Regions from separate parts of the Litorilituus sediminis genome, predicted to be linked through region 4. Evidence: predicted binding sites of a transcription regulator. Region 4 holds the regulator's gene; each other region holds the start of a gene.
What was found. The regulator MetJ, encoded in region 4, represses methionine synthesis genes. The targets are predictions, from matches to a motif close to TAGACGTCTAGACGTCTA.
Positions count from the first base shown of each region.

Region 1: EMK97_RS01550 (cystathionine beta-lyase) is a predicted target of MetJ. The motif match lies at 2,567-2,584, and genes of this name have one in related genera.
Region 2: metE (5-methyltetrahydropteroyltriglutamate--homocysteine S-methyltransferase) is a predicted target of MetJ. The motif match lies at 2,930-2,947, and genes of this name have one in related genera.
Region 3: serA (phosphoglycerate dehydrogenase) is a predicted target of MetJ. The motif match lies at 2,474-2,491, and genes of this name have one in related genera.

Region 1 is NZ_CP034759.1:340,382-348,355, reverse strand. Features, by position in the region: gene EMK97_RS01555 (M14 family metallopeptidase) at 84-1,157, shown strand; gene EMK97_RS01550 (cystathionine beta-lyase) at 1,331-2,509, opposite strand; gene EMK97_RS01545 (DNA polymerase II) at 2,704-5,115, opposite strand; gene dinG (ATP-dependent DNA helicase DinG) at 5,236-7,368, shown strand; gene EMK97_RS01535 (di-heme oxidoredictase family protein) at 7,432-7,974, opposite strand, start outside.
Region 2 is NZ_CP034759.1:3,060,924-3,068,897, reverse strand. Features, by position in the region: gene EMK97_RS13610 (VOC family protein) at 1-484, shown strand, start outside; gene metE (5-methyltetrahydropteroyltriglutamate--homocysteine S-methyltransferase) at 571-2,853, opposite strand; gene EMK97_RS13600 (LysR substrate-binding domain-containing protein) at 3,022-3,912, shown strand; gene EMK97_RS13595 (secondary thiamine-phosphate synthase enzyme YjbQ) at 3,959-4,378, shown strand; gene dnaB (replicative DNA helicase) at 4,722-6,140, opposite strand; gene EMK97_RS13585 (DUF4097 family beta strand repeat-containing protein) at 6,253-7,206, opposite strand; gene EMK97_RS13580 (hypothetical protein) at 7,262-7,801, opposite strand; gene EMK97_RS13575 (RNA polymerase sigma factor) at 7,794-7,974, opposite strand, start outside.
Region 3 is NZ_CP034759.1:1,161,918-1,169,891, forward strand. Features, by position in the region: gene EMK97_RS05225 (peptide MFS transporter) at 1-893, shown strand, start outside; gene EMK97_RS05230 (5-formyltetrahydrofolate cyclo-ligase) at 950-1,615, shown strand; gene rpiA (ribose-5-phosphate isomerase RpiA) at 1,699-2,364, shown strand; gene serA (phosphoglycerate dehydrogenase) at 2,537-3,790, shown strand; gene EMK97_RS05245 (IS1182 family transposase) at 4,027-5,391, opposite strand; gene EMK97_RS05250 (CoA-acylating methylmalonate-semialdehyde dehydrogenase) at 5,512-7,014, opposite strand; gene EMK97_RS05255 (LysR family transcriptional regulator) at 7,175-7,974, shown strand, end outside.
Region 4 is NZ_CP034759.1:2,069,636-2,077,609, forward strand. Features, by position in the region: gene metL (bifunctional aspartate kinase/homoserine dehydrogenase II) at 1-2,343, opposite strand, end outside; gene metB (cystathionine gamma-synthase) at 2,359-3,516, opposite strand; gene metJ (met regulon transcriptional regulator MetJ) at 3,721-4,053, shown strand; gene EMK97_RS09235 (DUF2959 domain-containing protein) at 4,210-4,863, shown strand; gene EMK97_RS09240 (1-aminocyclopropane-1-carboxylate deaminase/D-cysteine desulfhydrase) at 4,885-5,805, shown strand; gene hemE (uroporphyrinogen decarboxylase) at 5,881-6,948, opposite strand; gene sodX (nickel-type superoxide dismutase maturation protease) at 7,433-7,729, opposite strand; gene sodN (superoxide dismutase, Ni) at 7,732-7,974, opposite strand, start outside.

The DNA.
Region 1 (7,974 bases), 1.7 Mb from region 4:
TGTCATGCTAGCTATTCAATAAGGAAATGTGCAGCTTATAAAGTGCTAGTGAAACTAAATATACGAACAAACCGGGCAAGACAATGGATATAGATTTTAGCGAAATCATTTATTTAAAAGATCCAAAATGGCAAGACTTACATGCCGATTACGTACAATTTTTACTATCGATGGCAGGGCCAACTGTTATTGATATTACTGGTAAGGACACTAGTAAGTATCGAGTTTTTGTCACCTTACTACAAGGTGACGAACCTTCAGGCCTTATTGCAATGCATCGTTGGCTAACATCACGTGATGAAGCACAATTACCACAAACGAATATTCGATTTATTATTTGCTCTGTTGAAGCAGCAGCAATGCATCCATTATTTAGTACCAGGTACACAGATGGTGGTATGGATATCAATCGCTGTTTTGGTAAACACTGCTCAACAGAATGTCATACCGATACCCAAAAAGGTTACTGTGAAAGAGCGAAACTCATTGAGACGGCTATTCGCGAGGTAGCACCAGAAATGGTGATCGACCTTCATAATGCCTCAAGCCCTGGACCTACCTTTGCGGTGAGTTCAGTGATCACAACAGACACCTTATCTTTGGCATCTTTTTTTAGTCAAACGTTAATACTCTCTGATTTACACATAGGCTCGATAATGGAGCAAGAATTCAATTGCCCATTTATCACCATAGAGTGTGGCGGTTGTAGTGATGAACAGGCACATGAGGTTGCTTACTCAGGTATTAAACAAGTAACCGCATGTGAAAACATTGGCTACATTCACCAAGAAAAGAACGTTGAAGTAATTTACAGACCGCTGCGGTTACAACTTAAGCCTGATGTCAAATTATCTTATGCTGCCCATGATGAAGGCTATCGAGGTGTTACCTTAAAAGATAATATTGAGTACTTTAATTTTGGCAGTGCCCATCAAGACGAGATGCTAGGTTGGGTAGATGGTAATGGTTTAAATAATTTACAACTGCTCAACAAAAGTGGTGAAGATGTTATCAACGAGTACTTTTATACCCGTGATAACCAACTCGTTTGTTTGCATAACTTAAAATTATTTAAAGCGACAACCAATAAAAATATAGCCACGAATGACTGTCTATTCTATGTGGTTAAACTTACCAATGGTGAAATGCATGGTTAACTTACGCCATGGTTAACTTACGCCATGGTTAACTTACGCCATGGTTAACTTACGCCATGGTTAATTCAGTTCGTTAATTAACAACAAAGTTAACTTTTAACGCAAATAAATAAAAGGTCGAGTATTACTCGACCTTTTTAGTTTACGTATCTTTATTACCGTACTGAAAGCGCTTATTTTGCTAAGGCACTATTTAATCTATCAAAGCCTTTAGCTAAATCCTCGATTAATTCATCAACATTTTCAAGGCCAATATGAACGCGTACTAGCGGGTATTGAGACGACCACTGTGTGGCACTTCTGAGTGAGGAAACATTGCTAATACCTAAAATTAAGCTTTCAAAACCGCCCCAAGAATAGCCCATTTTAAAGTGAGATAAACCATCAAGGAAGGCCTTAATTGATTGCTTATCACCTCGATTCAAAACGAAAGAAAATAAACCATTAGAGCCGTTAAAATCACGCTTGAAAAACTCATGACCTGGGCATGAAGCAAAAGCTGGATGTAAGATACTGGCAACTTCTTCACGTGTTTGTAACCAATGAGCAACCTTTAAGGCATTTTCTTGATGTTGCTTTAAACGCACACCTAAAGTTCTAATACCGCGTAAAGCTAAATACAAATCATCTGGAGAGGTACATTGCCCCATTAAATAACTATTATCTCTTAATTGAGGCCAATACTCCTCAGTCGCAGTAGCCGTACCTAACATGACATCAGAGTGACCAACAATATATTTAGTTGCGGCTTGTACGCTAACATCTACACCATAGTCAAATGGTTTAAAATTAACCCCGGCTCCCCAAGTATTATCTAACATAACGATACAGCCATGTTGATGGGCAATACGACTAATCGTTGGTACGTCTTGCACTTCCATGGTAATAGAGCCAGGCGATTCTAAAAAGACTAAGCGAGTATTATCTTGAATTAACCCTTCAATATCAGCACCAATTAATGGGTCATAATAGGTTGTTTCTATTCCCATTTTTGCCAAAATTTTATCGCAATAATCTCTTGTTGGTTCATAGGCAGTATCCACCATAAGAATATGATCACCAGCACTAACAAAAGCTAATATGGCATTCGTAATGGCAGCGGTTCCTGAAGGATACAGAGCACAACCTGCTCCGCCTTCTAACTCAGTCATAGCTTCACTAAAAGCAAACGCTGTTGTTGTACCTCGTCTACCATAAACCATGGTTTGATTAAAACGGTTAGCAACAGCGTTATTCATTTCATCAACAGTATTAAAAACAACGGTTGATGCTCTGGTAACACTTGGGTTTACTACACCATTGGTCCACTTGTCATTGCGTCCCGCTGTTACAAACTTGGTTTCATTCTTCATGGGTTACTATCCTAAATTTTAATTGCCAATATTAAATGACACTAGGCTGTAGCTATCTAGCCATCTAAACGTTTATTGGCTTTATTTATAACCTGAAATACAACTTTATGCACTAAGTAAAGACAAAAAAATTAAAATAACTCATAACATACTTATATAAAACAGAGCTTAATATCTCACTAAGCTGAGGTTAACTAAAAAAGCTCTTGCTGGCTGTTGGTGAGTTGCTCAAAAGATGTGTGTAAAAAGGGCAATATATCATTGGCGATGGGTTTTATTTGTTTATCAATATAATAATCATAATCTAAAGGGCTAGTTAACATCTCAAGCGGCTGCACACCATTAACGGTAATAACATAGTCAATTTTGCTACCACGCTTATAGTGATTTTTACCTAGCTGTTTATTGGCAATAATGCAGGCTTTAATATGTGGTGGAGTATTCTTATAATCTTGTAAGTTTCGCCTGATTTTTTTACTAAAAACCAATTGCTCGTCATGATCTCCTGCTCTAATTTGCGCAATCAGCTTTATTAAATAATCTTTATACGGCTCACCATTAAAAATCAAAGAGTACAGTTGTTGTTGAAATAACTTCGCGGTCTCTGTCCAGTCACTTCGAACCGTTTCCATACCTTTAAACACTATTTTGTCATCTGCTAGTCCTGCGTACCTTTTTTTAGTGCCGATTGACTTTCCACCTTTAGCAATATCTAACCCTCGTATGGTTGGCATCAAAAATTTACTAAAGTGAGTTTCAAATTCAATTTCCAAATAACAATCCAGCTGGTACTTTTCTTGCAGTGTTTCTTGCCAACGCTCATTGATATACCCTTCAAGTTGTTTACCTAACTTTAAACTCTCAGCATTAGCTAAATCATTATCAAGATAAACAAAAATAGAATCGGTATCGCCATAAATTACCCGATAGCCTTGCGCTTCTATCCATTGCTTGGTGGTTTTTAAAATTTCATGACCTCGTTTAGTTATTGCACCTGATAAACGCGGATCAAAGAATCGACAGCCCGTTGAGCCTAAGACACCATAAAAGCTATTCATAATAATTTTTATCGCTTGTGATAATGGCGCATTTTTTTGCTGTTTTGCTTTGTCTCGCTCTTGCCAAAGGTTAGTAATGATATCTGGTAAAAAGTGCGCCTCTCTTGAAAAATAAGCGTCATCAAATGCTGGGATAACTTGGCTGACATCTTCCTGCTGCGCTTTAACTTGCATGCCTTCAATCAGCCCCATAGGGTCTATTTTAAAAGTACGAATAATACTCGGGTACAGGGATTTAAAATCTAACACTAAAACATTGTCATATAAGCCAGGTAATGAGTCCATCACGTAGCCACCCGGTGACACTAAATCAGAGTTGCCATCCCCCATATTCGGTGCAACATAACCGCTTCGATGCAATTTAGGTAAATACAGGTTAGTAAAAGCCGCAACTGAGCCACCTACTCTATCTATGGTCAGCCCAGTTAAGCTTGCTCTTAATAAAGCAAATTCAAGCAATTGCTCTTTGGCAAAAATAAGTGATACTAATCGGCAATCTTCTAAGTTATACGCCGCTAATGCCGTTTTGTTATGATGAAAGTTGTCAGTGATTTCTTTAACACGATTTTCAACATCAGTTACTTGCTTTTTTTTCCCTAAAAGTTGTTGGGCTATGAAATCTAGTGAAAAGCTAGCAAACTGGTAGGTCGCCGTTTTTAGCACATCAATACCATCAAGTACTACTCGACCGGCAATATCAAGGAAGTAATGCTCATTTGCATTACTGTTTTGTCGCCAACGCACCGCACTATGGTCACGGCCAATGGCAAACGGTAAGCCATATTTATCAAAACGCTTTTGCAATAACCTAAAATCAAAGTTAATAACATTCCATCCTATAAACACATCAGGGTCAAAAGTATTAATTTCTGCTAAGAGTTGCTCTAGTAATAACTCTTCATTCGCCACCCAGTGAATATAACTTGGTGCATCTGCTTGCTCAGCCCCAATCATAATAACTCGCTGAAATTCTTCATGGTTATTATTATGCTTAGCCAGCGCGTACAGGCCTATAGAATAGAGCTCTCCTTCCATTGAACACTCAATATCAAGTGATAGCGTTTTTAATGATACATTGTTTTGCTCAGTCGTTTTTTTACACTTAACTTCATATACCTTTCTATAGCGATGACAATGTTGACTTGCGCCGATAAAAGATAAGTCAGCAGTAATAAAGCGCTCCATTAAGTAACGATCATCAGGGCGAATATCATCTTCATAACACTTTATTCCCTCTCGCTTTAATACATCACGAGCACGATAAAAATGTTGCAATGACTGAAAATAGCAGGCAAATACTGGCTTTTGATTAAAAGTCTTTAATGGCACAGCTTGACAGTCCACAGCCATATTTACCAATAGGCTCTTGGCCTTGTGAGCATAGTCAGCTTCAATAAATAATGTTGCCCGTTGATCATCAATAATTAACTGAAATACACCAGACTGACCTTTTACCCACAACCTAATTTGCAAGCGACCATCAACATCAAGTGCTTGGCGAGTCAATAACTTACCGGATTGAATGACATTTGTTGCTGTACTAGACATGTCGCCCCATTTCTTTAAAAATTTATCAGTTTTTCGCAGTTAATTATGTCAACAAACAACAAACCTGTTAATATATACAGCACTTTACCCTAATACTAACTATTTTTAAACGACTTATCTATGCTAACTGATGCGCTAAAACAAGTGATACGTGAATCGTACAAAGCAATTGGCGAGAACTTAACTAACTTCAGCCCACGTAAACAGCAAAACTTTCTTATTGCCGAAATAGCAAAAACATTAGCGGGTGAATATTCGAAAGAGCGTAAAATCATTACTATAGAAGCTGGTACAGGCACAGGTAAATCTCTCGCATATAGCTTAGGTGCTATTCCTCTGGCTATAGCTCGTGATAAAAAGGTCTGTATTTCAACAGCAACCGTTGCTCTACAAGAGCAGTTGGTCAATAAAGATCTGCCCTTTCTTAAAGATTACGCCAATATAAATTTTGACTATGTCTTAGTGAAAGGAAGACAAAGATATGTTTGCCGACAAAAACTTAGCCAAGCGGTAACATCAGACTCATCGCAAATTGGTTTTACCTTCGCGCAAAAACCGGACGCAAGTGATATTCGCACACTCAATGCGATGCATAAGGCGCTACTTGATGGCAGTTGGCAAGGCGATATTGACTCGTGGAAAACTCATTTACCTCAGCACATTTGGCAACAAGTACAAAGCGATAAACACAGCTGTTTAAAGCATTTATCTGAGCATAGTCATTGCCCTTTTCATAAAGCGCGTGAGCTTATGGAGCAAGCCCATGTGTTAGTGATAAACCACAGTTTATTACTGGCTGATTTAGAGCTTGGTGGTGGAAAAATCCTTTCAATTCCTGAAGATACCTACTACATCATAGATGAAGCTCACCATCTACCCAAGGTAACGCGTGACCATTCAAGCGCAACAATCACGCTAAAAGGCGCCTTAGACTGGTTAAAAAAATTACAAGAAACTGGCGACAAAATGGCAAAGCTGATTAAATCACAAAAAGCCATTTCTCCGTCGTTAAAACTCGCTGATGATTGCCAAGATTTATTGGTTGAGATGCAAAAAGTACTCACGTTTATCGAGAATAATCGAGCAAGTTATTTCCCTGTGAGCGAACAGTCGCAAGCAAAATTCAATCAAAGTGACGAGCAAATTTACCGTTTTGAAAATGGTATTATTCCCAGTACCTTAAAAAACTGGGCGCAAGATATTCAAGAACTCAGTAAAAAAGCCCTTAACAGCTTAAATAAATTGTACAATAGTTTGATAGAAGCAGTTAAAGATGGCGATTGTCAACTTTACCTCGCTGAGCCCTTACTGGCGGAAGCTGGCTTTATGATCCAGCGCTTGGAAAATTTGCAATCACTTTGGGCGATGTACGCTAAAACTGATAGTGAAAAAGCCGCCCCTATGGCACGCTGGCTGGAAAACTTACCTGTTGGTGAAAATAGAAAACGACAAGACTTTTTACTTTGTGCCTCACCGATTGACGTTGGCTTTGCTCTTGAAGATATGCTTTGGAGTCAATGTGAAGGCGCGGTATTGTGCTCAGCCACCTTAAAAGCACTTAATTCATTTGATCACTTTCGCTACCAAGCAGGATTAAGAGCCGATGATGGCTCTCAATATCAGCAAGTCAACTCACCTTTTAATTATCAGGAAAATGCTCAACTAATTATTGCTGATATGCTTAATGAGCCCAGTGCTAAAGCATTCACCCAAGAATTAATTAATGTCATGCCAAACTACTTATGTGCAAGTGAAGAAATTAACAAAGCGAGCTTAGTATTATTCTCTTCTTATTGGCAAATGAAAGAAGTGGCTAAATCACTGCGCAGTGATCACAAGCTTAAAATATTAATGCAAGGAGAAGATTCCAGACAGCATATTATTGATACGCATAAGAAAAATTGTGATAACAATAAGCAAAGTATTATATTTGGCACACAAAGTTTTTCAGAAGGGTTAGATTTACCAGGTCATTACTTAACCAATTTAATTATCACTAAACTGCCCTTTTCTGTCCCTACCTCTCCTGTTGAACAAGCACAAGCTGAGCACATCACGGCAAAAGGTGGTAATCCATTTATGACACTTTCTGTACCAGATACCTCCAAAAAATTGGTACAAGCGTGTGGTCGATTGCTACGTAATGAAAAAGACAGCGGCCGTATTATATTATTAGATAAACGTGTTGCTACTAAACGCTATGGCAAACAATTACTCGACTCTTTACCGCCATTTAAACGACTTTACGAATAAAAAGCCAAATAAAAAAGCCGAAGGTTAATCCTTCGGCTTCAATACTATAGCTGTGCAATCAACTTATAGTGACATAACAAAATCAAGTAATGATTGACGCTCGGCTTTATCAAGCGCCATAAAATCAGTTTTACTTTGCTCAGCCTCGCCGCCATGCCATAAAATAGCTTCTTCAACGCTTGCTGCACGGCCATCATGTAAAAAACCAGCGCCGGGGTTTACTGTTTTCGTTAAGCCTAAGCCCCAAAGCGGACGAGTCTTCCACTCAAAACCATTGGCTCTAAAGTCACGACGGTGATCAGCCAAACCTTCACCTAAGTCATGTAATAACATATCTGTGAACGGGTAGATTTTTTGCCCTTTAATTGCATCTGGTGCCGGTAAGCCTCCTAATAATTGTTCACCTGATGCAGTAGTAAATTCAGGGTGATGGCATGAGGTACAGTTTACTTGATCAAATAGCTGCGCTCCCGTTATCACGCTTTCATCATTGACGTTTCTACGTGCTGGCACAGCTAATGTCTCAGCGTAAAACACCACATCATCAGAGAAGGCTTGATCTGCTTCGGTATTTCCCTGCTCATCAATGCCCGTATCAACAAAGCC
Region 2 (7,974 bases), 990 kb from region 4:
CGCCAAAGAAACCACACAGTGGTACAAAGATAAACTGAATATGGACTTGGTTTTAGCTATTGCTGAAGATGAAGTACCGTCAACAAAAGCGCCCGATCCATACATGCATATCTTTTTAGATGCGGGCGATGAAAACGTGCTGGCCTTCTTCGAGTTACCTAACTCTCCAGATATGGGCCGAGATGAAAATACACCAGCCTGGGTGCAGCACATTGCCATGCGTGTCGCGAGTGTTGACGCGCTAATTGCTGCAAAAGCAGAGTTAGAAAGTAAAGGCGTAGATGTTTTAGGGCCAACCAATCACGGGGTATTTAAATCAATCTACTTCTTTGACCCTAACGGTCATCGCTTAGAGCTTGCCGCCAACACAGGTACCCCAGAGCAATATAAAGAGCTTAATAGTGTCGCCCAAGACATGATAGAGGAGTGGTCTCAAACCAAACGTGCTCCTCGTCACGCTGCTTGGTTACACGAGCAAGACTAACCCAGCTCAACACTAAAAAAGGCACCTAGGTGCCTTTGCTGTTTTCCTAGCCCCAGGTAGCCTCAGGCTTACTAGTTCTCACACGTTTACGCGCTATAGCGAGCCCTTAGTTGTTTAACCGCGGTCACCATATTATCTAAAGCTAATTTAGTTTCCTGCCAGCTACGGGTTTTTAAACCACAATCAGGGTTTACCCATAAACGTTCAACAGGCACATATTGTTGTGCTTTTTCAATTAATGCCACCATCCAATCCACTTCTGGCACATTTGGCGAGTGAATATCATAAACCCCTGGCCCTAAATCATTAGGATAAGCTTGCTCTTCAAAGGCATCAAGCAAAGCCATATTAGAGCGTGAGGTTTCCACCGTTAACACATCGGCATCAAGGGCAATAATCGCTGGTAAAATATCATTAAATTCTGAATAACACATATGGCTATGAATTTGCGTATGCGAAGGTGCTTTGGCAGCCGACAAGCAAAATGAGGCTGTCGCCCAAGTTAAGTACTGCTGCCACTGACTTTGTTTTACTGGCATACCTTCACGAATCGCTGGCTCATCAATTTGAATGATCTGAGTACCATTAGCGACCAAATCTTCCACTTCATCGCTAATTGCTAGCGCAATCTGCTTTGCTACTTGCTCACGCGGAATATCATCTCGAACAAACGACCAAGACAAAATAGTTATTGGTCCTGTCAACATGGCCTTTACTGGCTTATCCGTCAGTGACTGTGCATAGTTAATCCACTCTAACGTCATCGCCTGTTTACGACTAACATCAGCAAAAATAATCGGCGGTTTTACACAACGAGAGCCATAGCTTTGCACCCAAGCAAATTGAGTAAAAGCAACCCCTTCAAGTAATTCGCCAAAGTATTCCACCATATCATTACGCTCAGCTTCACCATGCACGAGCACATCTAAACCAATCTGTTCTTGCTTTTCAATTGCTTGACGAATTTCTTGCTGAATTAACGTTTGATATTCATCCAAACTCAACTCATTTCTACGCCACTTTGCTCTGACTTGACGGATATCGCCGGTTTGCGGGAACGAGCCTATTGTCGTTGTCGGTAGCAAAGGTAACTTCAACGCTTGTTGCTGAAGGCGTTTACGCTGTTCAAAGCTATCTTTACGGCTAAAATCTGCTGCTGTTAAGGCACTAACACGCTTTAATACTTCTGGGTTATTAATGCGCTTAGAGTTCGCACGAGCAACTGCAGGGCTTGAATAAAGCGCAATCTCATCAGTATTTTCATCCACTAAAGCTTGCTTTAATAACTGTAGCTCCCGACATTTTTGTTTAGCAAAGGCAAGCCATGACTTAAATTCAGCGTCTAGTTTGCTTTCCTGCTGAAGATCGACCGGCGAGTGTAATAACGAGCATGATGGCGCTAACCATAACCGCTCACCTATGGCTTGATAAATAGGTAGCAAGGTTTCATAGATTGACACTAAGTCAGCCTTCCAAATATTGCGACCATTGATAACACCCAACGAGATAACCCAGTGGCTTGGTAGCTGAGCAATAACAGCGCTAATATCGATTTTTTCAGCAACCGTATCTAAGTGAATACCATCAAAATCTAGCACTTTAACAAGCGAGATATGATGTTCTATTGAAGCAAAGTAACTCGTTAATAGTAATTTTAGCCCACCTTTATTCAGCTGTTGATAAGCCAAGGTAAAAGCATTTTGCCACTGCTTATCTAACTCTAAGCCCAGTACAGGCTCATCTAGTTGCAGCCATTCAACATTCGCTTGGCTTAAACTATCTAGCACCTGCTGATATCGCGCTAGCAAATCCGGTAGCAAGGCTAGCTTATCTTCTTTATCCACAGTGCTTAAATATAAATAGCTAATTGGCCCCAATAGCACGACTTTTCGCTTATCAGCAACCGCTTTCGCTTCTTCTAAATGTGCCAATAATTGCTCTGTGTTGACCGCCATATCGTTAGTCAGTACCGCAGTACTTAATTCCGGAACAATATAATGATAATTAGTGTTAAACCATTTGGTCATATCACTGGCGGCACATTGGCAACCACTGGGTGCTTGACCACGACCGACACGAAACTCAAGATCTAAGCGATTGTTAACAGCATGCTTATGTTTAGTAAAGCGCTCAGGTAACAAACCTAATAGCAGGCTAGTGTTAAGCACATGATCATAATGGGCGAAATCACCAACGGGCAGCCAGTCAATGCCAGCATCAGCCTGCAATTGCCAATTGCTTCGACGCAATTGCTGACAGCTTTGTAAAAAATCGGCTTGAGAAATATCTCCGCGCCAGTATTGCTCTAAAGAAAACTTTAATTCGCGCTTAGCACCTATGCGCGGAAAACCTAAATTATGAATTTGCATGTTTTGCTCCAAATCTATTATCACTATCGCCAGCAACTTGTTGGTCAAGCTGACTATTAATCACCAAAAAAACAAATAGACGTCTAGATGTTTATACGGTTATACTCTAAAAAACCACTGATTTTGGCAAGCGCAAAGAATTCAACAAGGACTTGAAAAAAATTCATTATGTTTGAACTTAAACATTTAAAAACGCTGACAGCATTAAAAGAAACGGGCAATATCAAGAAAGCGGCAGCTAAGCTTTTTACCAGCCAATCTGCCTTGTCACATCAAATCAAAGATCTTGAACAACGTCTTGGCGAGCCTTTGTTTATCCGTAATACCTCGCCGGTAGAGTTTAGTCACGCAGGCCAAGTGCTACTTGATTTAGCCAAAGAGATATTTCCAGCGATTACAAATGCAGAGCAAGTACTTAAAGCACCAACTAAACAAGCGCAAAACCTTAAGCTTGCCATAGCCTGTCACGCTTGCTTTCAATGGTTGCTGCCCATTAGCCAGCAATTTTCTCAGCAACACCCTGCGCTTGCGATTGAATTTCTCGACGATGACTTTCAGCAACAAGCACTGTCAGCAGATATTTTATTTACCGATTATCAGCAACAGGAAGATAACTATCTATATCAAGAGATTGGTCAATTTGAAGTGATTGCCGTATCGGCATTAAATGATTCAGCCCTAGGCAGTAAATATGATTATGTTGAAGCAGAGCAGTTTAAATCCGTCACCTTGCTTACCTATCCTTTGCCAAATAAACAACTAGATATCTTTCAACTATTTTTAACGCCAAAAGGCATTACTCCTGCCAAAATAAAACAAGTTAATAACAGCCATGTTATGTTGCAAATGGCGGCGGCAGGTATGGGCGTTGCCACCTTGCCCGATTGGCTCGTCAGTAGCTTAAGCCAACAAGCGTTACTGACAAGGAAACGCTTAGGCGAAGCTGGCCTATACAAAAAGCTCTACGCCAAATATCAGGCAAACAACCGACAACGCGACATCATTGAACAGCTTATTCCACAAGTAATAGCCGCCTTTAAGCAATTGTATGTCGTTTAACTAAGTGATAGCGTTAGCGAGTTAGCAACCAGGAAGAGAAAGATTCATGTGGCAGCAAAAAGAAATACAAATTAAAGCCAAAAAGCGAGGTTTTCACCTTATTGATAATGAGCTTATGTCGCAATTACCACAAATTCACCAGCTCAAATGTGGCATATTGCACCTGTTTATAAAACACAGCTCGGCTTCGCTAACTATTAATGAAAATGCCGACCCAACAGTGCGTTCAGATATGGAGGCGCACTTTAATCACTTTGTCCCAGAAGATGCTCGCTATTATCAACACACTTATGAAGGCAGTGATGATATGCCAGCGCATATTAAAGCCAGCACCTTAGGTAGCAGTGTCACTATTCCTATTAGTAACGGTCAACTAAATTTAGGCATTTGGCAAGGTATTTACTTAGGTGAGCATAGAAACCACGCATCCAGTCGCACTATAGTGGTCACCATCAATGGTGAATAAATAAAAAAGCACGTTTGCCAAACAAACGTGCTTTATCATTCAATCTTAATTAATTTTAGAAGAATTAATACTAGGGCGTGTTGACCTTTGTTTAATAATTCAGCTGAGAGATAAAATCCCTTTAATCAAGGCAAAAGTTGCGTAGTTTAGCTAGCTAAATCAGCCGCTTTTAACGCAGAATAAAGGGATTTTAGCCTCAGCCCGAAGGGCAATGGCTATTTTTAACACTAGCGGCATTAGTATTCGCTTATTTGGAACAACCAAACCGCGCTCATACTGCTTTGCTATTGATAAAAATAACTCATTGCTGAAAATATCAACAAAGATCAACACGCCCTAATCACTAATCTTCTTCTAATACATGCGGACCAGCATAATTATCAAAGCGAGAGAATTGACCTTGGAAGGTTAATGGTACGCGACCAATAGGCCCGTTACGTTGTTTACCAATAATAATCTCCGCCATGCCTTTAAATTCACTGTCATCGTGATAAACCTCATCACGATAAATAAACATAATTAAGTCAGCATCTTGCTCGATTGAACCCGATTCACGTAAATCTGAGTTTACTGGACGCTTATCGGCACGTTGCTCCAAACTACGGTTTAACTGAGAAAGCGCAACTACAGGCACTTGCAGCTCTTTTGCTAAGGCTTTAAGTGAACGTGAAATTTCAGCAATCTCTAAGGTACGGTTATCAGAAAACTGCGGCGCACGCATTAACTGAAGGTAATCAATCATGATCATGGAAATGCCGTCATTATCCCGATGAACACGTCTTGCTCTCGAGCGCACTTCCGTTGGGGTTAGGCCTGCAGCATCATCAATAAACATTTTACCGTTTTCAATTAACAGCCCCATGGTTGATGATAGTCTTGCCCAATCTTCATCATTTAATTGCCCGGTACGAATTTTAGTTTGGTCAATGCGACCAAGCGATGCCAGCATCCTCATCATAATTTGATCTGAAGGCATCTCTAAACTAAAAATAAGCGCTGGTTTACCTGCAGTCATAGCGGCATGTTCAGCTAAGTTCATGGCAAAGGTTGTTTTACCCATAGAAGGACGAGCGGCAACAATAATTAAATCTGAAGGCTGTAAACCTGCGGTCATTTTATCTAAATCGGTAAAACCAGTAGAAACCCCAGTAACACCACCTGATGGCGTAGTACACAGTTTTTCAATTCTATCTACGGTTTTTTCTAATACCGAATGAATGCTTTCAGGGCCTTCTGATTTATTGGCACGCTTTTCTGCAATGGCAAAAACCTTAGTTTCTGCTAAATCGAGTAAATCAGCACTACTGCGCCCTTGGGTATCGTAACCAGCTTCGGCAATTTCATTGGCAACGCTGATCATCTCGCGAGTGACCGCACGTTCACGAACAATATCAGCATAAGCAGTAATATTGGCGGCACTTGGCGTGTTTTTCATCATCTCAGCGAGATAAACAAAACCACCGGCATCTTCAAGTTTTTGATCGTTTTCTAATGCTTCAGATAAGGTAATTAAATCAACGGGTTCGCCCAGCTCAATTAAGGCACCAATCGTTTCAAAAATTAGTCGATGTGAGCGACTGTAAAAATCTTCAGCAACGGTTTTTTCAGCAACGCGATCCCAGGTTTCATTATCAAGTAATAAACCACCTAATACGGATTGCTCAGCTTCAAGCGAATGAGGAGGGACTTTTAATTCGTCTATTTGTTTATCTTTAATAAACTGTTTTTCTTTGGCAAATTTACCTGGCTTTTTATCTGCCATTTACAGAGCCCTTACTATGCAATGATACAATCAAAAAAGGGCTTTACTTTAGCATCTTTTCGACATGGAGAATATGAAAAAGATGCTAAAGATTTATGCGGATATATATGAATTACTTAGCTAGCACTTTAATTCTGCCACTGACACTGTTTGCACTTACGGTGGCATTACCATCACCAACCTGGAAAGACAACTTAGCTCCGGGGCCGTACTTAGGGCGCTCAGCTTTGTCATTGGTAAGTTTATTGACAATATCACCGCCAACATTTGACACTAATCTAAAGCTTGCATCTATATTATTTTGAAACTCAAAGACTAGCTCACCACTAACACTTGACGACTTGATCAGGCCTTTATCAGCCAAACTTAATTTAGTTTCGATATCACCGCTAACGGTTGATGCTCTTAGTTCAATCACTTCTGCTAAATTAAGCTCAACATCACCTGAAACATTATTGACATAAACCTCTGGTGCTTTCGAGGTTAACTCAACTTCACCACTAACAGATTGTAGCTGCAAACGGCCATTAGAGTTTTGATCTTTAATATCACCACTAATGGCAGATAAGGAAATTTTGCCATTTAAATCTAGGCTAGTAATATCACCACTGATACTGCTTAACTCAATATTGCCTGTAATATCAGTAGCTTCAATATTACCACTAACCGTTTTCGCTTCAACGCCACCATGTAAATTACTGACATTAATATCACTTGATATACCCGATAAAGTAACACGCAATTCTTTAGGTGCATGAATAATTAGCTCAGAGCCAGAGGAAGACCAACGCTCTACATTGGGATATTCAACTTCAATAAAGATTTGTGCACCTCGACGCTCAAAAATTAAGCCTTCCGCTTTATCATCTAAGGTTCCTTCAAGGCTGACATTATCTTTATTCCAACCAACAACCTTAATTAAGCCGCTATGGTTATCAACACTAATATTGGTAACATCGTCTGCTGATAAGCTTTGTGATATTTTTTCACTCGCGAGTGATACTGAGCTTGCTAACAAACAAGAAAGCACTAATACTGGCGAAAATAATTTGCTAAATGTGTTCATAAAAACCTCTTTTTTGAGATACAAACAATCACGAGATCATTTGTAGATAAATCTGTTAAATATTTTGTAATTGTGGACGATATAACTGCTGAATTAACTTCAGCTCTTGCTGCTGAGTAAAGTCTAATAAGTTCAGCAAATCCATATTGTTAGCATCATTCTCTAACGCTTTAGTAATTGATTTTCTCGCTGCTGCTAACTTCTCTAGTTGCACTTGCATTTCTGCCGGTAACTGCGACATATCTGGCTGACCAAAACTCACCAACATGGCTTGCTTTTGTTGCAAAAAGTTATCTTGCATCAGTGTAACTAAGGCAACTTGTGCTTGCTCTGATTGCCCAGAGCTTGCCCCGCCTTGCTGTACCAATTGTTGCTCTGCTTCATTAGGCGCTATGGTCAACCAAGTAACTAATACAGCAGCAAGCAAGGATGCCGCCCACACACTCGGTACAAATACGTTACCTTGTTTTGTTATTTGTTTTTTACCTTGAGTCGCCTTTTCTATGCCCGCCCATAAGTCTCGCTCTGGCGTAATTTCTTTTGGTAATTTATCAATCTGCTGTTGCAGCTCTTTATCGGTAATTTCGTTAACCATGGCAATTTTCCTCAGTTTGTGCTTCTGTTAGCCATTGTTTTAATAATGTTTTTGCTCTGTGGTATTGAGATTTACTCGAACCAACCGCCATTTTCAGCATGCTAGCTATTTCCTCATGGCGATAACCTTCGACAGCAAACAACACAAAAACCAATCTCGCTCTTTCAGGTAAG
Region 3 (7,974 bases), 910 kb from region 4:
GTTTTGTTGCTGCTGGTGTTGGTATGGTTATCAGTGTTATCATGCAACTTACCTTTGGTAAAAAATACCTTGGTAACATAGGTATTGTGCCTGCGGCAAAACTTGCGCAACAATCAAGTGAAAGTAATAAAAAAGAGCCTTTAACAGCCGAAGAAAGAGATCGTATTAAAGTAATCTTCATCATGGGTGTATTTACCATTATTTTCTGGGCAGGTTTTGAACAAGCTGGCGGCCTAATGAACTTATTCGCCAATGAATATACTGATCGTATGATTGGCGCATTTGAAGTTCCGGCAAGTTGGTTCCAGTCTGTTAACGCTATCTTTATCGTAATATTTGCCCCTATCATTGCCTCTATATGGGTAAAAATGGGTGATAACGAGCCTACCTCGCCAGTCAAGTTTGCCTTAGCTCTAGTTTTATTAGCTATCGGTTTCTTCTTTATGATTGGCGCTACTTTACAGCAAGGTGGTGATGCTAGCGTGAAAACCTCAATGATATGGTTAATCATGGCGTATTTATTCCATACCTTAGGTGAGTTATGTTTATCGCCAATTGGCTTATCTATGGTAACTAAACTGGCTCCACTACGTTTAGCTTCATTATTAATGGGTATTTGGTTCTTCTTTACTGCTTTAGCAAATAAAGTTGCTGCCTTTGTTGGTTCATTTATCGGTGAAGGTAATGAAGCTGCCAACAACGCCTTAGCTATCTTCTCTGGTATTGCTATTACCGCCATTGTTTCAGGTATTATTATGTACATGATCAGTGGTAAGTTAGTTGATTGGATGCACGGCGCTGAAGGCCAACATACAGATAGCGTTGAAGAAAAATTAGAAGAAGAGCTAGAAGTAACTGCTGCACATGAAGGTGTATCAAAACAGCATAGCTAAATTTTACTAATCATTTTACAATTGAAAAAGCTGGTAGCACTCTACCAGCTTTTTTTATGGCTCAAATTAACATAAGTAAACAAGCAATGGACTCAAGAAAAGAGATCAGACGCCACATTAGACAACGGCGTAAACAGCTAACAGTCAATGAACAACAACAAGCTAGCCAAGCATTAAAAGCTCAGCTAACAAGTCACCATCAAGTGCAAAAAGCAACACGTATAGCCCTCTATTTAGCTAATGATGGTGAGCTTGATATGCAACCATTTATTGACTGGTGCTGGCAGCAAAATAAAGAGGTTTACTTACCTGTTTTACACCCTTTTAATCAAGGTAATTTGCTTTTCCTTCGCTACCAACAAGAAACAAAGTTAATCACAAATAAATACGGCATTTATGAGCCAGCACTGAATGTGAGTCAAGTCTGCCCTGTTAGCAATTTAGATGTGCTATTTACTCCATTAGTTGCCTTTGATGATAGCGGTGCTCGCCTTGGTATGGGCGGTGGTTTTTATGATCGAACACTCGCTAACTGGTTTGATAGTCAAACTAACACGCCAAACAAGGCTAACCAAGCTTGCCAGTTTCACCCGATAGGCATCGCCCATGACTGCCAACAAGTGGAAAAAGTCCCCACAGAAAGCTGGGATATTCCCTTGCCAGAAATCATTACACCAACACAAAATGTAAAGTATACATACAAAAGCAAGGCTAGCAGTTAGCTCAATCACAATGCTATAATCGCCAAAAAATAGCAATTTGGCGATTGCTAGCCCTCTTCCTAATGACTAATTAAGGCACAACCATGACGCAAGATGAAATGAAAAAAGCCTCTGCTATCAAAGCACTAGAATTTATTGAAAAAGACACTGTAGTCGGTGTGGGTACAGGCTCTACGGTCAATCACTTTATTGATGCTTTAGCTACAATAAAGCATGATATTACCGGTGCAGTTTCAAGCTCAGAAGAATCAACAAAACGCCTTAAAGCCCACGGTATAGAAGTGTTCGATCTAAATAGCATAGACACACTTGATGTTTACGTTGATGGCGCCGACGAAATTACTCAGCATATGAGCATGATTAAAGGTGGTGGTGCTGCCCTAACCCGAGAAAAAATTGTAGCCGCTGTCGCTAAAAAATTCATCTGTATTGCTGATGATTCAAAGCAAGTGGATATTTTAGGACAGTTTCCACTCCCTGTAGAAGTAATTCCTATGGCGCGAAGCTATGTTGCTCGTGAGCTGGTAAAACTTGGCGGAGATCCTGTTTATCGTCAAGGTGTTGTGACTGATAATGGCAATGTTATTCTTGATGTTCATAACCTTTCAATTACTGATCCTAAAAAATTAGAAACTCAAATCAATGCCATTGTAGGTGTAGTTACAAATGGCTTATTTGCTCAGCGCGGCGCCAACATCTTAGTTTTAGGTACAAAAGATGGTGTTCAAGTCATTGGTGAAAATGAATAAATACACAGGAAAATCGCGTAAAACAACTTAATTTCTGCATAAGCACTTATTTTATACAAAATAAGTGCTTTAGAGTTTATACACTATATGTTATGTTGAGGTTATTATTTAGAAATCTAGCCATCTAAATAATTAACTTTATCCTGTGCAACAATAAGTGAAGCTAAACTGTATGAACCCAGAAACTCAAAATTCATTAGCAAAAGAAAAAATCAAGATACTACTCCTTGAAGGCGTCCATGAAAGTGCCGTTGAAGAGTTAAAGTTGAAAGGCTACTCCAATATTGAGTACCTTAAAACCTCCCTTGCCCAAGACGAATTAATTGAAAAAATTGCCGACGTACACTTTATAGGTATTCGCTCTCGCACACAATTAACTGACCAAGTACTTAGCCACGCCAAAAAGCTGGTTGCTATTGGTTGTTTCTGTATCGGCACTAACCAAGTAGATATCCAGTCAGCACAAAAGCGTGGTATTCCTGTCTTCAACGCACCATTTTCTAATACGCGCTCTGTTGCTGAATTAGTCCTTGGCGAAACGCTACTGCTACTGCGTGGTATTCCTGAAAAGAGCGCTAAAGCACACCGAGGCGAATGGTTTAAATCAGCTGCTGGCTCAGTAGAAGCGCGTGGCAAAACACTAGGTATCGTAGGTTATGGTCATATAGGAACGCAATTAGGCATTTTAGCAGAAACCTTAGGAATGCGAGTTCGTTTTTATGATATTGAAACCAAGCTGCCGCTTGGCAATGCTAGCCAAGTATTCTCTCTTCACGCCTTATTAGCTGAAGCTGATGTAGTTAGTTTGCATGTGCCTGAAACAGCGCAGACACAAGATATGATCAGCACAGCAGAATTTAATGCCATGAAAGATGGCGCAATATTTATCAACGCCTCTCGCGGTACTGTGGTTGATATTGACGCATTAAGTGAAGCTTTAACCAGCAAAAAAGTAGCTGGTGCTGCAATTGACGTATTCCCTGTCGAGCCAAAAGGCAACGATGAAGAGTTTATCTCACCACTGCGCGCCTTTGATAATGTTATTTTAACACCGCATATTGGTGGTAGTACTAAAGAAGCGCAAGCAAACATTGGCCTTGAAGTAGCAAGTAAATTAGCGAAATACTCTGACAATGGCTCAAGTTTATCTGCGGTGAACTTCCCTGAAGTATCACTTCCTGAGCACGCAGTAGCTGGTGAGCCAAGCACAAGCCGCTTACTGCATATTCATCACAACCAGCCAGGCGTGCTAACTCAAATTAACCAAGCATTTGCCGAGCACAATATTAATATCGCCGCACAATACCTACAAACAGATGATAAAATTGGTTATGTGGTAATAGATATTGAAACCTCAGATAGCGCTCAAGCACTAAAAGCACTTAAAGCTGTCGATGGTACAATTAGGGCAAGAATTTTACACTAGTCTTATTGCTTATTGAGCATAAAAAAACGGTCATTAACAAATGACCGTCAGATTACTGACAAACCCCGTCATTCTGTTCGGGGTTTGTCTTTTATGAGCAGCCGTAGGCTGCGATCTCGATATTTTTCTAGCCACGTCTTTTCTATTTTATTTGGTTTTTCTGGACTTGTTTGGGGCTTATCTTCCCTATTTGGCGTGTTAATGTCTCGAATTGAGCTTTTAAAGGGCTATCCTTTTTAGATTGCCATTATTTGGGGAATATTTGATAGCGTCATTGCTATCTTCTTCATATTTTGTGCTGCCGCAGCCATATATGCTTGCATTTGAACATTATGCTTACCTCGGTATCTTGCATACCTGTGACCATGGTGTTGCTTTGCATCAGCAAAACTTCTTTCAACGGTTTCGCATCGTCGTTTGTAAAGGTATTTACCAAGGCTTGTTAAGCGAAATTCATTAGCCCGATCTTGACTCGCAGCCATTACGTGGCGTGTTATCACTTTCTTATGACTTTTACTCTTAGTGCAATCTTTTAATTGAGGGCAATTAACGCATACCTTGGGGTCAGAATGATATTCTCGGTAACCCTCTCGACTGGTGGTCGAGTAGATTAACGTTTGCTCTTGCGGGCAGGTATACGTATCTGCTTTCTCGTCGTATTTGAAGTGCTTTTTCTTAATGGCATTCTTCGTTCGTGAAGGACGACGGTAACCAAACACCCCTTGGATGTTACGTTGTTCCAGATTAAAACAGACGGGCGCTGTGAAGTAGCCTGCATCAATACCAACAAATTCAGGGGATAGTGCAAAGCGATTTTCAATGGCATCAAGGCGAGCAATGTATGGTTGAGAATCGTGGACATTACCTGGCGTAATATGCGTATCTACAATAATGTTATAGTCGTTATCTACGGTTCTGTGGTCTAGGTAGAAAAAACCTTTTGGCTTTTCATCTCGGTGCATATAACCGCTATCACTATCGGTTTTACTTACCTTATTCCGCTTTATCTCACAATAGCCTTTATCCTTGAGTGGCTTTTTTCCAGCCGCTTTACGGTCTGCCTCCACAGCTTTGTTGATTTGCTTAATATAGGCACTGGTTGAGACGGGTTTGAGCTTGTTGGTGAACTTTCGTTTATTGGCGTTTGCTTTTAAGTGTGTGCTGTCGGTGAATAAGGCTTTGCCCCCAACTAGACCATGTTTAATGGCTTGTTGGACGATGTGATTAAATATACGTTCAAATACATCTGTGCCATTGAAACGACGAATACGATTTTGACTAAGTGTTGAGGCATCGATAACTTTCTCGGTAAGCCCCATGCGGAGAAACCATCGATACGCGACATTTACTTCGATGTCTTTGATGATTTGGCGCTCACTTTTAATACCAAATAAGTACCCAAGTAGCATAATTTTAAATAGCTGGACTGGCTCCACCGGAGGACGACCATTATCAGTGCAATATAAGTCTTTGACTTCATCTCGAATAAACTCAAAGTCAATATACTTATCGAGTTTACGAACTAGATGGTTGGCTGGAACTAACTGGTCTAGCGTGACCATTTCGAGTTCATGTTGTTGCGGGGAAGGTTCTCTTAACATGGTTAATTTTTGTAATTTTCCATGTTTTTATTAGATCAAAGTCCTAGACTACTGTCTAGGACTTTGTCATCAGTCTGACGGTCATTAACAAATGACCGTTTTTTTTACCCATAAATTAGCTTATTTTAAACTGATAGTGGTATGAATTGCTGAGCCATCTTGATGATCTGGTTCAAACCATCGAGCAGTTACTGACTTAGTATAAGTCCAAAAACTCACAACTTGCTTACCATTAGGACCTAAATCACCTAATTTCGAGCCTCTTGAGCCGGTAAAACTAAAATAAGCTACTGGCACTGGAATTGGCACATTAATACCAACCTGCCCTACGTCAATATCGTTCTCAAACTTACGCGCCGCCCAGCCAGATGAAGTAAATAATGATGTACCATTACCGTTTGGATTGGCATTAATAATTTCTATCGCTTCATCTAAGGTTTCTGCTTCAAGTACACACAGCGCCGGACCAAAAATTTCTTGCGTATAAATATCCATATCGGTAGTCACATCAGTAAACATGGTCGGACCAACAAAGTTACCATCTGGATAGCCTTCTACCTGACAATCTCTACCATCTACTAATAAGGTTGCCCCTTGCTCCACACCAGAGTTTAAAATATTCAAAATACGTTGTTTCGCTTGAGGTGACACTACTGGGCCTAAATCAGCATCACGTTGTGTACCTGGCCCTACTTTCATTAACTTAGCGCGTTCGGCGATTTCAGGTAGCCACTTACGCGCTTCACCCACTAAAATAGTCACTGGGTTTGCCATACAACGCTGGCCCGCAGCACCAAAGGCTGAGCCTAATAAATCGTTGATAGCTCTATCTTTATTAGCATCAGGCATAATTACCATATGATTTTTAGCACCCATCATGGCTTGCGCTCGTTTGCCGTGCTTAGCAGCATGATTGTAAACTTGTGTTCCTATAGCCGTTGAACCAATAAAAGAAACCGCCTTAACCGCATCACTTTCTATTAATTGATTCACAACACCTGCATCACCGTGCACAACATTTAGTACACCTGCTGGAATACCAGCTTCTAAGGCAAGCTCAACAAAACGAATCGTTGATGATGGATCTTGCTCAGATGGCTTTAATACAAAGGTATTACCACAAGCAACCGCCGGCGGGAACATAAAGGCTGGTAACATGAGCGGGAAGTTAAAGGCGGTAATGCCTAAACCAACACCTAATGGCTTGTTCAGGGTATAAGTATCAACGCCCGTTGCAGCATTGTTAGCCATCTCGCCCAGTTGTAATCGCGTAACTGAACAGGCATTTTCAATCGCTTCTAAGGCTCTACCCACTTCACCTTCAGCATCAGGTAAGGTTTTACCGTGTTCAAGCGTCACTAATTCAGCAAGCTCTTGAGTGTGCTCTCTCACAAGTTGTTGGAAATTCAACATAATACGCATACGATTTGTTAATGATACTTGTGACCACGACTTAAATGCTTGCTCTGCGCTATCAACTGCCGCTTTAACTTCCTCAGGCGTTGCAATAGGTACACGAGCAACAACTTCTTGAGTTGCCGGGTTTAATACATCTAACCACTTATCAGATTTTGAGCGGACTTTCTCACCGCCGATAATTAAAGGAACTTCTCTTATAGTCATAACAACCTCGCAATGTTTATTCATGGCTACTTCTCGAAAATTCAACAAGAGAAGTAATAGATAAGTTAAAGTAGAACTTAATTGCCCTTATAACAACAATCATAAATGCAATATACCTTGCAAATTTGCAACGCAATAAAAAAATTGCTAATTTAGCACCATGAATTGGGATGATATAAAAGTATTTCTAGAAATAGCGCGCTCAGAACGGCTCAATATAGCAGCTAAACGTTTAGCTATGGACGCATCAACATTATCTAGAAGGTTACATAAATTAGAAGAACAACTAGCCACTAAGCTATTTAGCCGCACCACTGAAGGTCATGTACTGACACTAGACGGTGAAAAGTTATTACAGTTTGCGAGGCGTATGGAGCTCAATGCAAATCAAGCATTTACGCATATCAAAGAGCATAATCCATTAGATAGTGGCCGAGTTAGAATTGGCGTAACCGAAGCCTTTGGCAGCTTTTTTATTGCTCCGCATTTAGGTGACTTCCAAGAAAAGTATCCAAACATTGAAATTGAGCTGCTTCACTTTGCCCGAAATATTAAAATAAGTCGTAATGAAGCTGATATTGCAGTTGCAGTTGATAAACCCAAAAATACTTCAACCATTATCAGTAAATTATGTGATTATCAGTTACAGCTCTACGCACATCCTAGTTATTTAACTAAAGTAATGGGCAAGATAGATTTAGCACAATTAGCCAGTTATCGCTGGATAAGCTACGTTGACAACTTGTTATATACAGAGCAACTTGCTTATTTAAAAGATCTCAACCCCAACATTAAACCTCACTTTCAAAGTACCAGCATTACCAGCCAATATAGTGCAATTAAAAGTGGTTTAGGTATTGGCATTCTGCCTTGTTTTTTGGCAGAGCAAGATGCAAGTTTAATTAAAGTCTGTGCTGAAGAAGTTAAACTTACCCGCAGTTTATACTTAGTGACTCACCC
Region 4 (7,974 bases):
GGCAAAAGCATCAGTTTTTGCTAATACCTCTAAACTAACCTTCGCCGTTAATTTAAGGCCATTAGCGGAATCATCTTGAGGTGTTGCTTGTAATCTAGCAACATAACGAATGCATGCATTATCGGCATTTGCTCTGGCTAACTGATCAGCAAAAAATTCATCTAATTCATCAGCTCTGGCAAGAAACGCTTGTGTATCTAATGCTTGTAAATGCTCTGGCACCAAATTTTGACAATCAATATCATCAAGTGATAACTCAAAACCAGCTTTGCGAGCAAGTATTAATAGTTTTCTTTGTACGTCACGCCCTGATAAATCTTCTCTTGGGTCTGGCTCAGTAATACCTTGCTGTAACGCATCTAACATCAAACTTGAAAAACTAGTACTACCATCATAGGTTTCAAATAACCAAGATAAAGTGCCTGAGAAAATTCCGGCAATTTGATTAATTTCATCACCACTGTGGCGTAAATCATCAATGGCAAAATTAATCGGTAAACCTGCGCCAACCGTGGTGTTGCCAAGCCAAATACTATGATGCCGCTCTGCTTGCTGTATTAAATTATTGTAATGTGCTGTGCTACTAGATGCCGCCCACTTATTAGCACCAATAACATGGATACCTTGCTGAAAAAACTGCTCATATAACAAGCTAAAATCTTCGCTCGGGGTAATATCAACAACGATAAGTTCATCGTAAGGGTGATGGCTAAGCCAAGAGAGCAATTGCTGGTTATCATAGCCTTGTGAGTCTTGCTCAAATAAAGACAAAGCTTGGTTCACATCAATACCATCATTGTTAATCAGTGCTTTCTTCGAAGACAGTAAACCAACCAAGTGAGTATTCTCAAGTGCCTCTACTTTAGCTAATTGACTTGGTAATAACTCAAGAAAACGCTGACCAATATTACCTAAACCTGCAACAACTAAACCAATATGACGGGCATCTTTAGTCATATCATGATGGACATTATTAAGAATTTCCGGTGTACAAGGCTCAGACAATATCGCAATCACACTATGACTATTGTCACTGTTGACTAAATGTAATGGTTTTACAGATCTTAAGCTGCGCTTAAAGCGCGCTTTAATATCACCACGTTCAGCCACCTTATGGCCCACGGTGGCAATAATCGACACAGGATTAAATTTAACTTCGGTATCATGACTTGCGAGCCATTGACTTAACGCTTTTTGTTGAGCCTGTGTAATCACCACAAAGCCTTGCTTATCATCAACACAAATAGGTGCAAACTCAGCTCGTACCTTGTTAGCCGCTTCGCCAATAAAACTTTCTGAATGGGCAAGCAATAAATCATTTAAATAAGTAACCGATAGCTCTTGTTTGGCTATCTGACCAAATTTACCTATTTCAGTACCTGCAACCTGAGCATCAAAGCTACTGGCAACATGCAAATGGGTGTGATGCTCAGTTAACGGGTTAATTAATGGTAATAAGGTTTTAGCATGCAGTACTGGGTTACCTAAACGGCCAAGCTCTTTGGCTACACCATTAGGTAAACGGTGCAATTTACGCGCACTTGGTACAATACGAGGGTCGGCACTATAAATACCGTCAACATCGGTCCAAAGAGTGACATTTCTCGCATCCACTAATGAGGCGACAATGGTTGCTGAATAATCACTACCATTGCGCCCTAAGGTACAGGTATGACCGCGCTCATCTTTACTGATATAGCCAGTGATCACGGCAAGTTTGCCAAATTGCCTATGCTGTCTTAATTGCGCAGCACTAGTTGCAGTATCAACTAAACAATCTACCTCATTATCGATAACAAGAAAGTCTCGCGCATCAATACTATTACTAGGACATAATTTTTCATTTAACAAAGCAGATAATAAGCGTGCAGACCACAACTCACCAAAGGCTAAAATATTATTGTGATGCGCTGATAAATCACCAGTTAACCACGCTTTAAGCTGTTCAATATCTGCCGCTAAAGAGTGAATTAACTGCTTAGCATTATTGGCATTTAATAGCTCTGTGATTAAAGCTTGCTGCTGCTTGCTTAACGCCGCTACGGCAGCCTCTAACGGTCTTGGGTCTTGCTCTTCTAAACTTGCTTGTAATTGCTCTTGCGCTAGCTGATATAAAGAAAATAAATGATCTGTGGTATCACCATTGGCCGAAACCACAATAATATCATTGATTTGGCAGTGGCTTTTAATTATTTCAAGCACACGATTTATGCATTGACTTGATGCTAGTGAACTACCACCAAATTTATGTACTTGAATTGCATGCTTGGCCAAATGATTTTCTGTTACCGCGTCAAAACTTGTTGCGTTAGACTGTTCAACATTTAATTGCGTCTGTGTCATTAATTTTCCTACCTACTACAACTGGCTTTGGCTCAAACCATGATTAAGATCTGCAATGATATCATTAACATCTTCAATGCCGACAGAAATTCTCACTAATGACTGCGTGATACCCGCTTCAAGCTGCGCTTCGATTTCCATACCAGCATGAGTCATGGTTGATGGATGACTTATCAAGCTTTCAACACCACCGAGTGATTGCGCTAATGTAAATAACTTTACATTGGCAAATAACTTTTTAACCGCTTCAACGCCACCTTTTACTTCAAAGCTCATCATAGCGCCAAAACCTTGCTGTTGCTTTTTGGCAATATCATGACCTGGGTGATCTGCAAAGCCTGGAAAGTAAACCGCGTCAATTGCACTGTGCTGTTTTAAGAATTTAGCAACTTCATTAGCATTTTCTTGATGCTGTTTCATTCTTACCGGTAAGGTTTTTAAGCCACGTAACGCTAAGAAACTATCAAAAGCACTACCAGTAATACCAATACAATTTGCCCACCAGGCTAGCTCTTCACCTAGTGCCTGTTCTTTTGTGACTAAAACACCGCCAACAACATCACTATGACCATTGATATACTTAGTGGTGGAGTGAAAAACAATATCAGCACCGAGTGCTAATGGCTGCTGCAATGCTGGTGATAAAAACGTATTATCGACCGCAACAAGTGCGCCTACTTGATGACAAGCTTTAGTTAGCTTTTCAATATCAACTAAGCGTAATAACGGGTTACTTGGGCTTTCTAACAGCACTAATTTTGGTTTTTGCGCTAAAGCTTGGGCAAATGCTGCTTCATCATTTTGATCAACAACAACAAGCTTAAATTGGCCGCGACGAGCTAGGTGAGTAAATAGCCTAAAACTACCGCCATAACAGTCATGAGGAATAACAATAGTATCTTCTGTTGATAATAACTGGCAAATAAGGTGAACGGCCGACATGCCTGTGCTAGTGACAATACCAACACTACCCTGCTCAAGCTCTGCAATGGCTTGAGCAAAGGTTGCTCGAGTTGGGTTGCCTGTTCTAGAGTAATCAAACTCTCGTTTTTCATTGAAACCTTTTAATGAGTATGTGCTAGATAAATGGATAGGAGGTACCACTGCACCGTGATGTTCATCAGTATTAATGCCTGCTTGTACTGCCGAAGTGGTAATATTTTTAATCGACATAGTGTTCTCCATTTATGAGCTAGATTCGCTCATTTACTCAAAAAAACGTATAGATGTTTGGACGTCTATAACTCTAAACACTTTAACTGTAAGCGTCAAGATATTTTAGACTTCTAAACTTCTACTTGACTCACTTTTCCGACAAGGTAAAATCTAGCCCCAGAAAATATATATTATTACAATAGCTACTATAGAGGAATCTCCATGGCTCAGTGGAATGGCGAGTATATTAATCCCTATGCCGAGCACGGTAAAAAAAGCGAACAAGTTAAAAAAATTACCGTATCAATTCCTTTGCGAGTACTTAAAGTATTAACCGACGAAAGAACCCGTCGCCAAGTAAATAATTTAAGACACGCAACCAACAGTGAACTACTTTGCGAAGCATTTTTACATGCTTTTACTGGTCAACCGTTACCAGATGATGAAGATTTAGCCAAAGATAATAACGAAAAGTTGCCGGCGAGCGTACGTCGATTACTAGAAGCACAAGGTATTACTGACTTTAGTGCTTATGAAGAGAAAGACGAAGAATAATAAGCTGCTATCACTGAATTAGCAAAAAAAGCCATAATGACTGAATCATTATGGCTTTTTTGTTAGCTTGGCACGGATTTATTTCACATCGAATGCAAAGCTGATAAACTTTTTCTATACCTATAATTAGCTAACAACATTCAACCTAAGGACAAACTGATGCGACTTTTAGCACAAGCGTTGTTAATTTCTTCTATATTAATCACTTTAACAGGCTGTCAATCAGCCTATTACTCCGCCATGGAATCTGTTGGCCAACATAAGCGCGATATCATGTTAGATCGCGTTGAAAACGCTCAAGATGCGCAAAAGGACGCTCAAGAACAATTTACGTCTGCCTTAGAGCAACTTTCACAGTTAATAGCCTATGACGGTGGCGATCTTGCAGAGCAATACCAAGCAACTAAAGATCAGTATGATGCCAGTAAAGAAGCGTCAGAAGAAGTTGCTAGTAGAATAGCTGCTATTGAAGATGTCGCGGAAGCACTTTTTGATGAATGGCAAGATGAAGTGGAACAATACAGCAGCGCTAAACTCAGAAGACAAAGCGAGGCCAAGTTAAAATCTACACAACGTCAATATAAAACCTTAATCAAATCAATGCATAGAGCACACGATAAAATGGCGCCTGTGTTAGCGGCATTAAAAGATAACACCTTGTACTTAAAACATAATCTAAATGCTCGTGCTATTGGCGCTTTAGAAGGTGAATATGGCGCAATTAAAAAAGATGTTGAACTGTTAATTAAAGAAATGAATTCAGCTATTAAGCAATCTCAACAATTTTTAGATTTACTGCAAGAACCATAAACCTCAATTGTAATGAGCCAAATGCAACAGCCAGCAGAGCAACTGCTGGCTAACTCACCTATACAAGCCTGCCATTTTCACGGTCATAAAGTATTTATTAAACGAGATGATTTACTTCATGCCCAATTTAGTGGCAATAAGGCACGTAAATTCGCCTATTTTTTAGCACATGACTTTCCTAACGTAAAAACACTGGTGGGTTATGGCTCAGTTCAAGCTAATTCATTATACTCGCTAGCAGCGCTTGCTAAGCTAAAAGGCTGGCAACTTAACTTCTATAGCAAACCCATTCCACACTGGCTAAAAGCACAACCTACAGGTAATTATTCCGCTGCTCTTAAGCTAGGCGCGAAAATTATTGAAGTAAAAGAGCTAACCAGCAACCTTGAAGCTTATGTACAAAGTCTTGATTTTGACCGTAATCACCTAAGCGTTCCCGAAGGTGGTCGATGCCAAGAGGCGGCTTTTGGTGTAAAACAGTTAGCCAATGAGTTAATTCAGCAATGCCAGGAACTTGAGCTTAATAACCCTGTCTTTATGTTACCTGCAGGCACAGGTACCACCGCATTGTATCTGCAAAAGTATTTACCCTTTCAAGTGATGACCTGTGCTTGTGTGGGCACGCCTGACTACTTAAAACAGCAATTTAACGAGTTAGACACTAACAGCACTCATTGGCCGACAATACTGCCAAGCCGGAAAAAATATCACTTTGGTAAGCTGTATGCGGAGTTTTATCAAATTTGGCAGCAACTAAAAGCACAAACGGGTATTGAATTTGAACTACTCTATGATCCGCTAGGCTGGCTATGCTTACTGGACTTTTTAAAAGCGCGTAAAAGCAATCAAGATATTATTTACATTCATCAAGGTGGTTTAGTCGGTAATCAAAGCATGCTACCTAGATACCAGCTCAAATATCCACAAGAATCGGCTAAATAAAAACTCAGCTTAAATAGCAAAAAGGCCTACACATCACTGTGTAGGCCTTTCAAATTATGCTCAAAGCTTAAATGCTTATTTATGATAAGGCTTACTTAAGCGGTGTACTGACTCAATAAAGTGACCAGCATGCTCAGGATTAACATCAGGGTGAATACCATGACCTAAGTTAAATACATGACCTGTACCACCTTCACCAAAACCAGCTAAGATTTTCGACACTTCTTGCTCTATACGCGGTAATGGTGCGTAAAGCATAGATGGGTCCATATTACCTTGTAAGGCAACTTTATCACCAACACGTGCTTTGGCCTTTTCAATATCGATTGTCCAATCAAGACCTACCGCATCACAACCAGTCGCAGCAATATCTTCTAACCACATACCACCATTTTTAGTAAATAAGGTTACTGGTACTTGGCGACCTTCATTATGACGAGTTAAACCATCAACGATTTTCGCCATATATTGCAATGAAAACTCTTTGTAATCGCGTGGTGATAACACACCACCCCAAGTATCAAATACCATCACAGATTGCGCGCCAGCGGCAATTTGCGCATTTAAGTAACTGATAACAGAGTCAGCTAGCTTATCTAAAAGTAAGTGTAATGTTTGTGGCTCAGCAAACATCATCTTCTTAATCTTAGTAAAACCTTTAGAGCTACCACCTTCAACCATATAAGTTGCTAATGTCCATGGGCTACCAGAAAAACCAATTAGCGGTACTTGACCATTCAGTTCTTTGCGGATAGTACGAACAGCATTCATAACATAACCCAACTCATCTTCTGGATCAGGTACAGCAATTTTATCTACATCAGCTTTACAAGTAATAGGACGTTCAAACTTAGGTCCTTCACCGGTTTCAAAATATAAACCTAAACCCATAGCATCAGGAATAGTTAAAATATCGCTGAACAAGATTGCCGCATCTAATGGAAAACGTCGTAATGGCTGAATTGTTACTTCACAAGCAAGCTCAGCGTTTTTACAAACCGACATAAAATCGCCAGCGTCTTTTCTTACTTCACGATATTCTGGCAGATAACGGCCAGCTTGGCGCATCATCCATACTGGTGTGTAATCTACAGGTTGCTTTAATAGCGCACGTAAATAGTTATCATTCTTTAATTCTGTCACCAATATATCCTCTTAACTTGGTATGGTTGAGCTTTCTTAGCTATATTCCACTTCACTCTAGCTATAACAGCTAATTATTTATGGCGCACAGTTTACCACCGCCATTGATTTTGATCTATGCGCCAAATCAACTGACCACAAATCTCTCCAATAAAAATAATTTTTTTCTTTAAAAATACGGTTGTTTTTTGGCAAGTGTTTTTGAATCAAGAACTTATCAACCAGTATGGCAAATACCGCCTAAATACGAAAAAAGTCGTGGAGTTTATGCTCTATTAAAGTTGTTGCAGCGAAAAAAATGGTTTGTTATAAAATGCCTGCGCTACAGAAAATAATAACAATAATAAGAAAATAAATAACTAATAAGAAGCTTGTTTAACAAGACCATAATGCGAGCAGTTCAGGCCTTCCTCGAAAGAGGAAGGCTTTTTTATTCCCCGTAAAGCATCATTTTTCACCCGTAGAATAAAACCAATAAATTGGCTTATTTAGGCGGAAATACCAGCAGAACTTTACCTAAAATTTGCGATTTACCGACAGGACCCAGCTTTTCAATTGGCATACTACTTTTGTGCAGACCTTTAAGCCAAAATAAACCATTTCTGTCTATCTTAGCTAGCGATTTAACAATAAAGCCATGCTTAGGATGAAACACCTTTAATATGCTACCTTCTTTAAGCTGTCTTAACCTTAACCAAGGCACGATAAAAATGTAGCTATTTTCAGGAATGTCAGGTGACATACTCATACCGCGAACTTTACAAAAGTGAAAGCCTAACATAATCAGTCTCCTAATTTAGGGTATACCACATTCTGGGCTGGTGGATATGGGCAAACAGCAGTAAATGTCGCTACTTGTTTTGTTTGCCAAAAGATTTCTGCAAAGCGATTAACCTTATCTAACAATAATAAGGCTTGCTCTTTACTGATGTGCTGCTTTGCTTTTGATGCTGTTAGCATAATATCGTGAGTTAATTCATGTAACTCAGGAAATGCGCTTAGTTGTGGCGCTTTAATATAATCGCC